Variovorax paradoxus: one gene and its partners. The main gene of each other region encodes a partner of the protein of the gene in region 2 in a complex. Links are inferred from orthologs where the notes say so. Each region holds a gene or a part of one and is shown on either strand. Other genes may lie near its edges.

Region 1 (4,059 bases), 2.5 Mb from region 2 along the record:
CCAGTTCGTTGATCGGGCCGGTCAGGGCGGTGACGAGATGCGGAACCATGCGGCGGCCTTGTTGGTTTTGTACTTGAAAGGTAGAGCGGAATTGTAGGATTTGGGGGTGGCCGCCCCAATGACAAGACTACGTACAACGGACTTGGTTCAGTCCGTCCGCCTTCCGGGCCTCAGCTGCGGACTTCGCCCTGCCCGAGCACCACGTACTTCAGCGAAGTCAGCCCTTCGATGCCGACCGGCCCGCGGGCATGGAATTTGTCGGTGCTGATGCCGATCTCGGCCCCCAGGCCGAACTCGAAACCGTCCGCGAAGCGTGTGCTCGCATTGACCATGACGCTCGCCGAATCGACCTCGCGCAGGAAACGCTGCGCATGCACATGGTCGCGCGTGACGATCGCGTCGGTGTGGTGGCTCGAGTAGCGGTTGATGTGGGCAATGGCCTCGTCGACGCCCTCGACCACCTTGATGCTGATCACCGCGGCCAGGTATTCCTCGGACCAGTCGGACTCCACCGCATCGACGATTCTTGCGTTGGAACCGGCGGCATCGTCCGCGCGCAGGATGCGGGCTGCGACCGGGTCGCAGCGCATTTCCACGCCCTTGGCCGCGAAGATGGCCGCGATGCGGGGCAGGAAGTCTTCCGCCACCGTCGCCGACACCAGCAGGCCTTCGGCCGCGTTGCAGGGGCTGTATTTCTGGGTCTTGGCGTTGTCGACGATGCGCAGCGCCATCTCGAACTCGGCCGTGTCGTCGACGTAGACGTGGCAGTTGCCGTCGAGGTGCTTGATGACCGGCACCTTGGCGTCGCGGCTGATGCGCTCGATCAGGCCCTTGCCGCCGCGCGGAATGATCACGTCCACGAACTCGGGCATCGCAATGAGCTGGCCCACGGCCTCGCGGTCGGTGGTCTGCACCAGCTGCACTGCATCCACCGGCAGGCCGGCTTCGGCCAGCGCCTCGGACACCAGCAGCGCCAGTGCCTTGTTCGACTCGATGGCTTCCGAGCCGCCGCGCAGGATGGCCGCGTTGCCGCTCTTGATGGCGAGGCTCGCGGCCTCGATCGTCACGTTGGGGCGGCTCTCGTAGATCATGCCGAACACGCCGATCGGCACGCGCATCTGGCCCACGCGGATGCCGCTGGGTTGCTGCTTCATGCCGATGATCTCGCCGATGACGTCGGCCATGCCGGCAAGCTGCTCGCAGCCCAGGGCCACGGTCTCGATGACCTTGGGCGTGAGCTTGAGGCGGTCGACCATCGGCGCCGACAGGCCTGCGGCCGTGGCGCGCGCCAGGTCCTTCTCATTGGCGGCTGCCAACCCGTGCCCGGCTTCGCGCAGGCGCTTGGCCAGGCCCTTCAATGCTCTGTTTTTGGTAGCTGCATCCGCACGGGCCATGAGGAATGCGGCGGATTTGGCTTGCAGGCCGAGGGTCTGCATGTGCTCGCTGACGTTGAACGCGTTCATGCCGGCATTTTCCTGCATTTGGATCACCCCGGGGCTTTGCACCCTTGGGCTTTGTCCCCGCTCCCCCTGGGAGAGGGCCAGGGGGAGGGCTGCGGCACCCGAAAACGCGCGACGCAATGAAGGCCGCCGGCCCTCACCCCACCCCTCTCCCGGAGGGAGAGGGAGCAAGAGCAGCGCTGCTGCAGGCGCGGCACAGCATCAGCGCCAGCCGCTGCAACGCCTGCCATCCGCTCGCGGGCCAATCGGGCTGCTTCAACCCCTTGCAGATGCCGTCCACCACATGCGCGGCGCGCAGCAGCCGGGCCAGCATGCGGTCGTCGAGTCGGGGCAGCACGCGTTCGAAGGCACGCTCGCGCGGACCCCAGATGCGGTTTTCGCGCAGCGCCATGGGCAGCGGCCGGCCCGAAGCCATGGCGTCTTTCACGCGCTTGAGCGCGCGGATGTCCTCGGCGATCGTGTAGTGCACCAGCACTTCGGCCTCGCCCTCGGCCTGCAGGCCGTCGAGCATGCGCGCCACGCGCTGCGGGTTGCCGGCGAGCACCGCTTCGGAGAGCTTGAAGACGTCGTAGCGCGCCACGTTGTTGACCGCGCCTTCGACCTGCTCCCAGCTCAGCTCGCCCGCCGGATGCAGCAAGGCGAGCTTCTGGATTTCCTGGTGCGCCGCAAGCAGGTTGCCCTCGACCCGGTCGGCAAAGAACTGCAGCGTGCGCTGCCCTTCGTCGCCCGGCATCACGCGCTGGCCTTGCAGGCCCAGGCGCTGCGCGATCCACTGCGGCAGCGCGGCGCGTTCGATCGGGTCGACCTGCAGGCTCACGCCGTTGTTCTCGAGCGCCGAGAACCAGGCCCCGGTGCGCGTGGCCTTGTCGAGCCGCGGAAGCATCACCAGCGTCAGCGTGCTGTCGTTGCCTTGGGCCGCCTCGGCCAGCTGCTGCAGCGCGGTGCTGCCGTCCTTGCCGGGCTTGCCCGAAGGAATGCGGATCTCGACGATCTGCTTGTCGGCGAACAGCGAGAGCGAGCCGCCGGCCGCGAGCACCGCGCTCCAGTCGAAGTGCGCGCCGGCCGCGGTGTACGAGCTGCGCTCCGTGTAGCCCTGCGCACGGGCCGCGGTGCGAATGGCGTCCGCGGCCTCTTGCGCGAGCAAGGGCTCGTCGCCGTGGATCGTGTAGAGAGGCTTCAGCCCCTTCTGCAGATGGGAGCCGAGTTGGGCGCTGGCAAGTTGCATGAGTCGCGGCAGGGCGCAGGCCGCGCCTAGAGTTCCTTGACGGCCGCCAGGCGGCGCATCAGCTGCTGTGCGATGTCGGCTTGCATGTCGCGGTACAGCAGCTCGGCCTCGCCGTCTTTCGCGAGCGCGTTGGTCTCGTTGAAGCTCAGGTCGCGCGTCTGCGATACCTCGGTCGGCGGCAGCAGCGCCTTGCCGCCCGGCGTGCGCAGCGTGAAGCGCACGCGCAGCTGCAGTTGCAGTTCGCGCAGCAGCCCGGCCGAATTGGTCGAGATCACGATGCGGTCGCGGTTTTCGCCAAGGATCTCGAGGATCGCGTCGGCGGTCTGGGCCTCGGTGGCCGGCACCAGCGTCACGGTGCCCGCAGCGCGCATTTCGCGGCGCAGGCGGTTGATCAGCTCCGAATTGCCCGACACCGACAGTGTCTTGAACGCGAACACGGGTGCCTTGCGCAGCTCGAACCCGCAGCCGGACAGGCCCAGGCCCGCGCCCGCGGCGGCGAGACCCAGAAGAAGGCCGCGGCGCGGCAGCGAGGCAATGCGATGGTTGTTCTTCATGCTTCTGTCGTTCGTTCAAATGACCACGTTGACCAGCCGGCCGGGAACCACGATGACGCGCTTGGCCGGCGCGCCTTCGGCGAACTTGACGAAGTCGTCGCACGAGAGCGCGAGTTGCTCGATCTCGGCCTTGGAAGCACCGGCCGGGATGCGCAGCGCGCCGCGCAGCTTGCCGTTGACCTGGAGCATGAGCTCGATCTCGTCCTGCTCGAGCGCGGCCACGTCGACCACCGGCCAAGGCGCATCGAGCAGGCCGCCGAGTTCCTTGTCGTAGCCGAGCTGTTGCCAGAGCTGGAAGGCGATGTGCGGCGTGGCGGGGTACAGGCAGCGCAGCAAAATGCCGAAGCCTTCGCGCAGCGCGGCGGTGTCGCCGGCGCTGCCGTCGGGCTTGAAGCCCTCCAGCGCGTTGAGCAGCTTCATCGCGCCCGACACCACGGTGTTGTATTGCATGCGCTGGTAGTCGTAGTCGACCTGGCGCAGCACGGTGTGCACCTCACGGCGCAGCGCCTGGGCGTTCTTGCCGAAGGACTGGCCGCCGGCCGCCACGGGCTGCACGTCGGCCTGCGCCACGCCGAAGTTCCAGACCCGGCGCAGGAACCGGTAGCTGCCTTCGACGGCCGCGTCGTTCCACTCGAGCGTGGCTTCGGGCGGCGCGGTGAACATGGTGTACAGGCGCGCGGTGTCGGCGCCGTACTTCTCGATCAGGTCTTGCGGGTCGACGCCGTTGCGTTCGCTCTTGCCCATCTTGCCGACACCGCCGTATTCGACCTTGCTGCCGTCCGCGGTGGTGCCGCCGACGATGCGGCCCTGCGCGTCGAGC
Region 2 (4,294 bases):
CTGGCGGCGTAGTGCAGCGGCGTCCAGCCGGTCTTGTTGACGGCGGCGTCGCGCTTGAGCAATTGGGTGACCACGTCTTGCTGGCCCTTGATGGCCGCCAGCATCAGCGGGGTTTCGTCCTTGGCGTTGGCAATGTCGACATCGGTTTGCGGCGACTCGAGCAGCACCTGGACGACCTTGGGCGACGGCTCGCGCAGCGCGATGATCAGGCCCGTCTGGCCATGTTCATCGCGCGTGTTGGGGTCGAAGCCGCGTTGCAGCAGGGTGCGCACACCGCTGGCGTTGTCTCCGCGAACGGCCCGGAAAAAGTCTTCGAAGGAGCCCGCATGAGCAGCAAAAGTTGCTGCTGCGACAGCCAGATACAAGAACTTTTTGATGTATTTCTTCATGTTGTTTTGACTCCCTTGAACAGCGTTTCGAAGTTGTCGCTGGTGGCCTCTGCCACTGCTTCGACGGGCAGCTTGCGCAGTTCGGCGATCTGCTTGGCGACATAGGGCACGTACGACGGATTGTTGGTCTTGCCGCGGTACGGCACGGGGGCCAGGTAGGGGCTGTCGGTTTCGATCAGCATCCGGTCGAGCGGCACGAAGGCCGCCACGTCGCGCAGGTCTTGCGCCTTCTTGAAGGTCAGGATGCCCGAAAACGAAATGTAGAAGCCCAGGTCGAGCGCCGCGCGCGCGACTTCGGCGGTTTCGGTAAAGCAATGGAACACGCCGCCCGCGGCATTACCGGCGCCGTCTTCGCCCTCCTCCTTGAGGATGGCCAGCGTGTCGGCCGAGGCTTCGCGGGTGTGAATGACGAGCGGCAGGCGGGTTTGCTGTGCGGCGCGAATGTGCACGCGAAAGCGGTCGCGCTGCCATTCCATGTCGGAAATGCTGCGCCCGCCCTTGCGTTCTTCCATCTGGTAATAGTCGAGGCCGGTTTCACCGATGGCCACCACGCGGGGCAGCGCGGCACGGCGCACCAGGTCGTCCACCGTGGGCTCGGCGATGTCCTCGTTGTCGGGGTGCACGCCCACGCTGGCCCAGAAGTTGTCGTAGCGGGCGGCCAGCGCCTGCACGTCGTCGAACTCTTCGAGCTTGGTGCAGATGCACAAGGCCCGGTCGACCTGCGCCTCGGCCATGGCGGCGCGGATTTGCGGCATCTGGTCCGCGAACTCGGGAAATGTCAGGTGGCAGTGGGAATCGGTAAACATGGCGTATCAGGGGAGCGGCGGCGGTTGGCCCCATTCCAGAAATACCGCGGAACCGGCTCTGCCGGGCCGCTGGTATTGCCCCCGGTAGGGGGTGGGCGTAGCGACACGAAGTGCGCGCAGCCTGGGGGCGAGCCTAGCCTTCGAGCCTAGATAGTTTGTGTCGGGCGGTCGGAAGCCATCGAGCCGCCGAGCGCCGCTTCGATGCGTGCCTTGAGCTGACGCGATTTTTCGTCGGACGGGAAACGGATGCCCACGCCCGGCGCGCGGTTGCCCGCGGCGCGCTGCGGCGTGATCCAGGCGACCTTGCCGGCCACCGGGTAGCGCTGCGGGTCTTCGGGCAGCGTGAGCAGCACGTAGACGTCGTCGCCCAGCCGGTATTCGCGCGCGGTCGGAATGAAGATGCCGCCTTCGGCAAACAGCGGAATGTAGGCGGCATAGAGCGCGCCCTTTTCCTTGATGGCGAGCTGGATGACGCTCGGCCGTTGAGGTGCGGCGGCGGGGGCTGGGGCGGCGGGTTGGTTCATGGTCGGCGAGGAGCAGAGTTTAGGGTGGTTCGCGCTTCGCTCACAAGCGCTTCCAGCATGAGGCCCGCATTGAAGGGGTGTTCGGCGGTTCTGGCGGCGCTGGCCAGCGACTTCGACCAGCGCGCCAGCGCCAGGTGAGAAGGCACGGCGGCCGGCAGATCGGCGGCATCGAAAAACCGTGGCGCGGCGCCGCTGCCGACGGCCATCAGGTCGTGGCAAAGCTTTTGGAGCGTTCCGATGGCCTGCGAAGGCGCCTGGTCCGCCAGCGCCGCGACATCGCCGCGCAACACGGCCTTGGGCAGCAGCGCCCAGGCCTTGGGCGACTGGCCGGAGCGCGCGAGCCGCAGGGCATCGCTGGGCCGGCCGCCGGCCGCGCGCAGCAAGGCGGTGGCGTCGGCGGCGGGCACATCGTGTGCGCCGAGCCAGGCTTCGGCTTCGGCTGTTGCGGGCCACGGCAGGGTGAAGCCGAGGCAGCGGCTGCGAATGGTCGGCAGCAATTGCCACGCCGCTTCGCTGGCCAGCACAAAGCGGACGTCGCCGACCGGCTCTTCGAGCGTCTTGAGCAGCGCGTTGGCGGTGATGGTGTTCATGCGCTCGGCCGGGTACACCAGCACCACCTTGCCGCGGCCGCGGGCGCTGGTGCGCTGGGCAAAGCCGACCGCGTCGCGCATGGCCTCGACGCGGATCTCACGGCTCGGTTTGCGCTTCTTGTCGTCGATGTCGGCTTGGGCCTTCTCGTCGAGCGGCCAGCCCAGTTCCAGCATGGCGACCTCGGGCATCAGCACGCACAGGTCGGCATGGGTTCGAACGTCGATGGCGTGGCAGCTCGGGCAATGGCCGCAGGCGGCGCCGCCCTCTTCCGCCTTCGGCTGTTCGCACAGCCAGGCGGCGGCCAGTGCCAATGCGAGTTCGTATTGGCCCAGGCCCGAAGGGCCCTGCAGCAGCCAGGCATGGCCGCGCTGGCGCAACAGTTCGCCGAGCGGCCGGTGCAGCCAGGGCGAAAGCGCCGGGGTGCTCATGGCAAAGCTCCGCTCGAAGCGGCCAACGCGCCGCGTGCGACGAGCGCCGTTTGGACCTGCTGCCAGACCTGGTCGCGGGTCTGGCTGGCGTCGATGCGCACGAAGCGCTGCGCATCGGCGGCCGCGCGTGCCGCGTAGCCCGCCGCAACGCGCCGGAAGAATTCGACCGGCTGGGATTCGAACTTGTCGGGTACGCGGGCGCCGGCCAGCCGCTGGGCGGCCACCTCGGGCGCAAGGTCGAACCACAGGGTGATGTGGGGCTGCAACAGTCGGATCGCATCGGCGGAATCCGCCCTGCCCTGCACCCATCGCTCCAGCGTCGACAGCACCTGCGCATCGAAGCCGCGGCCCGTGCCCTGATAGGCAAAGGTGGCGTCGGTGAAACGGTCGCACAGCACCACGTCGCCGCGTGCCAGCGCCGGCTCGATCACCCGCGCGACGTGGTCCCGCCGGGCCGCGAACACCAAAAGCGATTCGGTCAGCGGATCCATCGGCTGTTCGAGGATGAGGCCGCGCAGGGTTTCGGCCAGCGGCGTGCCGCCGGGCTCGCGCGTGCGCACCACCGCGCGGCCCTGCGCCTTGAAGAGCGCTTCCATCGCATCGAGGTGGCTGGACTTGCCGGCACCATCGATGCCCTCGAGCGTCAGAAACAAGCCTTCACTCATTGCGCGACTTTCGGTTTGGGTTCGCCGTTGCCGCCGCCGCGCTGGTAGCGGTTGACCGCGCGGTTATGGTCGTCGAGCGAACTGCTGAATTGGCTGGTGCCGTCGCCGCGCGAAACGAAGTACAGCGACTTGCTCTGCGCCGGCTGCACCGCCGCCAGCAGCGCCGCCTTGCCGGGCATGGCAATGGGCGTGGGCGGCAGGCCGCCGCGCGTGTAGGTGTTCCAGGGCGTGTCGGCTTGCAGGTCTTTCTTGCGCAGGTTGCCGTCGAAGGTGGTGCCCATGCCGTAGATCACGGTGGGGTCGGTTTGCAGCGGCATGCCGGTGCGCAGCCGGTTGACGAACACGGCGGCAATCTCGGCGCGGTCCTTGGCTTTTCCTGTCTCTTTTTCGACAATGCTGGCCAAAATAAGCGCCTCATCGGCCGTTTTGATCGGCAGGTCGGCCGCTCGGGCCGCCCACGCGGCTTCGAGCTTCTTGTCCATGGCCCGCATGGCGCGCTGCAGCAGCGCGGTGTCGGTCGAGCCCTTCGAATAGGTGTACGTGTCAGGGAAAAAGCGCCCCTCGGGGTGCACGCCGGGCCTGCCCAGCTTGGCCATCAGGGCGTCGTCGGGCATGCCGATGGTTTCGGGCTTGAGCTGCTCGGCCTTGGCGAGCGCGGCCCGCATCTGGCGGAAGTTCCAGCCTTCGACCAGCACCAGGCTACGGGTGGCCTCTTCGCCGCGCACCAGCACGTTGAGCAGCATCTTGGGTGTGATGCCGCGCTCCAGCTCGTAGCTGCCGGCGCGAATCTGCCGGTCTTGTCCGGAAATGCGGAACCAGAAATAGAGCAGTTGCGGCTGCACATCGGCGCCGGCATCGGCCACCGCCTGGGCCACGCCGCGCGGCGTGGTG
Region 3 (4,237 bases), 260 kb from region 2 along the record:
CCTGCATCGGGGTCATCCCGTGCGGGTTTTCACGTAAGTACGAAGGCCTCTCCGAGGCCTCTTTCAAACGCTGTATCGGCGGGCCTATCGCGCGATAAAAAGAATCGCGACGTTGACCAGGAACCCGAGCGACCAGACCGCGCTGCGTGCGCCGCCAATGCCCTTGATGTAGAGCGCGATGTAGATCACGCGCAATACGACGTAGGCCGCCGCCAGCATGTCGAGCCTTGCCTGCGCCAAGCCCAGTTGATGCGCGATGATCACCGCGCCGATGAAGAACGGCAGCCCTTCGAAGCTGTTGGCCTGCGCGCTGTTGGCGCGGGCACGCCAGCCGCTCTGTTTGGCGGCCCAATCGCGCGGTTGCACGTTGTCGCGCGGACCGAAGCTGCCGATCTTGGCGATCCAGGCCGCGAGGTACGGCAGGCCGCACGCGATGAACACGCACCAGTAGGCGACGGTGAGCAATGAAAAAGTCATGTCGGGGTTGTCTCCGTTCGGCTGCGGCTGCAACGGCCGCTGCGCGCGATGGCCAGCGGACTACCGGCGGTCGACCAGTGCATGCGCGATGGTGCCGAGGTCCACGTATTCGAGCTCGCTGCCGGCCGGCACGCCGCGCGCAAGGCGCGTTACGTTGAGGCCGCGCTGTTTCAGCGCTTCGCCGATCACGTGCGCGGTGGCTTCGCCTTCGGCCGTGAAGTTGGTGGCCAGGATCACTTCGCTCACCGTGCCGTCGAGCGCGCGGTCGAAGAGCTTCTGCAGGCCGATGTCCTTGGGCCCGATACCGTCCAGCGGACTGAGCTTGCCCATCAGCACGAAGTAGTAGCCGCGGAAGGCTCCCGTGCGCTCGAGCGCCGCCTGGTCGGCGGGTGTCTCGACCACGCAAAGCTTGGTCGCGTCGCGGCGCGCATCGAGGCACACATGGCAGACGGGTGCTTCGGTGAACGTGTTGCAGCGCTCGCAATGCCGCACGTTGCCGGCCGCCTGCTGCAACGCGCGCGAAAGCAGCTGCGCACCCTCGCGGTCGTGCTGCAGCAAATGAAACGCCATGCGCGAGGCCGACTTGACGCCGACACCGGGCAGGCGGCGCAGCGCATCGACCAACGCGTCGAGCGAACTGGCGTCGGCCATCAACGGCTCAGAACGGCAGCTTCATGCCGGGCGGGAGGCCCGGCATGCCGGCCGTGAGCTTGCCCATCTTCTGCTCGCTGGTTTCCTCGGCCTTGCGCACCGCGGCGTTGAAGGCTGCGGCCACGAGGTCTTCGAGCATGTCCTTGTCGTCGGCCAACAGGCTCGGGTCGATGGTGATGCGCTTCACGTCGTGCTTGCAGGTCATCACGACCTTGACCAGGCCGGCGCCCGATTCACCTTCGACCTCGATGGTGGCCAGCTCTTCCTGGGCCTTCTTGAGGTTGTCCTGCATTGCCTGCGCCTGCTTCATGAGGCCGGCCAGTTGTCCTTTGTTGAACATCGTTGGTCCTGATTGGTTGGTGAAAAATGGGGAAGGATAAGAGATGGCGCTCAGGCGGGTTTGAGCGTTCCAGGCACGATCTTCGCATCGAAATCACGCATCAGCATCTGCACCTCGGGGTCGCTGCGAATGGCTTCTTCGGCCACGCGCTGGCGTTCGTCGGCGGCCTGCTTGTTGCGCCGTGCGGGGCTGTCGACCACGCCGCCGATTTCAATGGCGAGCTTCACACCGTGGCCCAGCGCGGCCAGGGCATCGGTGAGCTTCTCGCGGGCAGAAGGCTGGTTGAGCAGCTCCCGCTCCACGCGAAGTATCCACTGGTCGACATCGCGCGCCACCAGCTGCGACTGCAGCGCGAGTTCGCGCGCCAGGGCGTTGATGCTCTCGGCCGCGATCATCTGCGTGACCGTGGCGTGCCAGAAATCACCGTCCTCGCTGGGCGGAATGGGCGGCGCAGGGGCGCGCTGCTCGTCGGGGCGCGGCACGTCCCGCTGGCCCGGCGGCGGCTGGACGCGCATCGGAACTGCAAGCACCTTGGCGCCCTCTTCCTCCCACGGCGGCCCCTCTGACGGCGCGGATGGCCTGGGTTCGCTCCGCCGCACGGGCTCGCTGACCACGGCAAGACGCTGGCCCGCGGGCGCCGGAGGGGCCTGCCGGGGCACCGGCGCGGCAACTGGAGCCGGCGCTTCGGCAACCGGCGCAACCCGGGGCGGCGGTGCGGCCGCGGGGGCCGAAACCGCCCCCGGGGCTTCATTCAGAGTTTTTTTTTCCGGGGAGGCCGAAGAAGCCGATGAAGACGTTGCCGTACTGGAAGGCTTGAAGGCCAGCAGCCGCAACAGCACCATCGTCAGCGCCGCATACTCGTCGGGCGCCAGACCCAGCTCACCGCGCCCGTGCAGGCACAGGCTGTAGAGCAACTGGGTTTCGTCCGCCGGCATCAGCGACGCGAGACGCGCCGTGTCGGCCGCATCGGGATCGGTCGCCGAATCGGCCGATTCCGCCCGCGAAGGCACCGCCTGCAGCACGGCCATGGCCTGCAGCACGGCCGTCATTTCTTCCAGCGTGGACGCGGCGGACATGCCGTCGCGGCGCAGCGCCTCGGAGGTGTCGACCACCGTCTTGCCGTCGCCCTGCGCCAGCGCCTCGATGAGCTTGAATACATGGCCGCGGTCCACGCTGCCGAGCATCTGGCGCACGCCGGTCTCGAGCAGTTCGCCGTTGCCGAATGCGATGGCCTGGTCGGTGAGCGACAGCGCATCGCGCATCGAACCGCGCGCGGCGCGTGCGAGCAGACGCAGCGCCTGCGGCTCGGCCGGCACCTCTTCGGTCTGCAGCACACCCGTCAGGTGTTCGAGGATCGTCTCGGGCGCCATCGGCCGCAAGTTGAACTGCAGGCAGCGCGACAGCACCGTGACCGGCACCTTCTGCGGATCGGTGGTCGCCAGAACGAACTTGAGGTATTCCGGCGGCTCTTCGAGCGTCTTCAGCATCGCGTTGAACGCGGTGTTGGTGAGCATGTGCACTTCGTCGATCATGAAGACCTTGAAGCGCCCCTGCACCGGCTTGTACACCGCCTGTTCGAGCAGCGACTGCACCTCGTCCACGCCGCGGTTCGAGGCCGCGTCCAGCTCGGTGTAGTCGACGAAACGGCCCGAATCGATGTCCTTGCAGGCCTGGCACACCCCGCACGGTGTGGCCGTGATGCCGCCCTGCCCGTCCGGGCCCTGGCAGTTGAGCGACTTGGCCAGAATGCGCGAAACCGTGGTCTTGCCCACACCCCGCGTACCGGTAAAAAGATAGGCGTGATGCAGGCGCTGCGTGGTCAACGCGTTCTCGAGCGCCTGCACCACGTGCCCCTGGCCAACCATCTCACCGAAGGTTTTCGGACGGAACTTGCGAGCGAGCACGAGATAAGACATTGCGGGCATTCTAAAAGGCGCGGCTGTGGTCCTCCGCCCCATCCCGCAAATCAAAAAAGACCTGTCTTTTCGAGGGACGCCGGAGCCCCGGCTTTGCCCGGCCGCCGGGTTACAATGCAAGCTGACGGGCCTCCCTGCATGGTGAAGTGGCCAACCGGGTCAGGTGGGGAACCAAGCAGCCCTAACTGCGTAGTCAGTGCCAGGGGTAAGGCTCGTCAACCTAACATCGAAAAGACGAGGCATGGCAAGCAAGCCTCCTCACGGGGCTGGTTCCGCAGCCTCTGCATCCAACTAACCAATCTGTCGTAGTCCGGCCATGACCTCTTCGGTCGGCGGCAACTCGCTGGTTCGCCAGACCAGCCGGGCGTGACGATCGAACAGATAAACCTGGCCGGTATGGCGGTCACCCGCTGCCGCGCCTCCCGTGAACAGCGAGAGCATCGACTCAAGTGCCTCGGGGGTTGGCGCCGCCGCGCTCCACGTTGGCCTTGCGCCGAAGCGCCGCAACCAGGCGCTCAGTGCAACAGGGTCGTCGGACAGCGGATCGATGCTCAGCGACAGCAGGCGCACCGCCGTGTTGCGCTCCGACAGCAATGCCGCCTGCAGCGTCGAGAACAAGGCCCCCTGGATCGGGCAGACCGTACTGCATCCGGTAAACATCAATTGAACGGCAGTTGGGGCGCCTCGCAGCTGCGCCGCGAGCATCCGTGTGGCGCCGTCGTGGCGCCGCAGCGGCAGGGCCGGGGCCGACACCGCCGGCAGCACCGGGCCGATGCTGGTGTTTGCGCGGGCCGAAGGCACGCCCAGCCACGCCAGTGCACCGGCGGCAAGCAGGCGCCGGCGCCCGCGGGAT

The links.
Region 1: the proteins of QFZ42_RS10995 (region 2) and holA are in contact, whole or in part, in a cryo-EM structure (PDB 8GIZ), measured with the Escherichia coli proteins. The link is inferred for Variovorax paradoxus from one-to-one orthologs.
Region 3: the proteins of QFZ42_RS10995 (region 2) and dnaX are in contact, whole or in part, in a cryo-EM structure (PDB 8GIZ), measured with the Escherichia coli proteins. The link is inferred for Variovorax paradoxus from one-to-one orthologs.

What each region holds. Positions count from the first base shown.
Region 1 is NZ_JAUSXG010000001.1:4,878,612-4,882,670, forward strand. The notes cover bases 642-3,405. They hold holA (DNA polymerase III subunit delta), read right to left. Parts: upstream 2,686-3,405; coding sequence 1,597-2,685; downstream 642-1,596. Other genes in these bases: QFZ42_RS23270 (glutamate-5-semialdehyde dehydrogenase), read right to left, coding at 642-1,463; QFZ42_RS23280 (LPS-assembly lipoprotein LptE), read right to left, coding at 2,712-3,239; leuS (leucine--tRNA ligase), read right to left, coding at 3,255-3,405. Also shown: gshA (glutamate--cysteine ligase), read right to left, coding at 1-49; more of QFZ42_RS23270, read right to left, coding at 171-641; more of leuS, read right to left, coding at 3,406-4,059. UniProt on the Escherichia coli protein: Part of the beta sliding clamp loading complex, which hydrolyzes ATP to load the beta clamp onto primed DNA to form the DNA replication pre-initiation complex.
Region 2 is NZ_JAUSXG010000001.1:2,362,587-2,366,880, reverse strand. Bases 728-3,726 are described here. They hold QFZ42_RS10995 (DNA polymerase III subunit delta'), read right to left. Parts: upstream 2,739-3,726; coding sequence 1,716-2,738; downstream 728-1,715. Other genes in these bases: mltG (endolytic transglycosylase MltG), read right to left, coding at 3,400-3,726; tmk (dTMP kinase), read right to left, coding at 2,735-3,403; QFZ42_RS11000 (PilZ domain-containing protein), read right to left, coding at 1,342-1,719; QFZ42_RS11005 (TatD family hydrolase), read right to left, coding at 728-1,195. Also shown: QFZ42_RS11010 (ankyrin repeat domain-containing protein), read right to left, coding at 1-389; more of QFZ42_RS11005, read right to left, coding at 386-727; more of mltG, read right to left, coding at 3,727-4,294. UniProt on the Escherichia coli protein: Part of the beta sliding clamp loading complex, which hydrolyzes ATP to load the beta clamp onto primed DNA to form the DNA replication pre-initiation complex.
Region 3 is NZ_JAUSXG010000001.1:2,106,859-2,111,095, reverse strand. The notes cover bases 952-3,893. They hold dnaX (DNA polymerase III subunit gamma/tau), read right to left. Parts: upstream 3,385-3,893; coding sequence 1,519-3,384; downstream 952-1,518. Other genes in these bases: QFZ42_RS09800 (SCO family protein), read right to left, coding at 3,676-3,893; QFZ42_RS09815 (YbaB/EbfC family nucleoid-associated protein), read right to left, coding at 1,136-1,468; recR (recombination mediator RecR), read right to left, coding at 952-1,128. Also shown: QFZ42_RS09825 (MAPEG family protein), read right to left, coding at 85-477; more of recR, read right to left, coding at 538-951; more of QFZ42_RS09800, read right to left, coding at 3,894-4,237. UniProt on the Escherichia coli protein: Part of the beta sliding clamp loading complex, which hydrolyzes ATP to load the beta clamp onto primed DNA to form the DNA replication pre-initiation complex.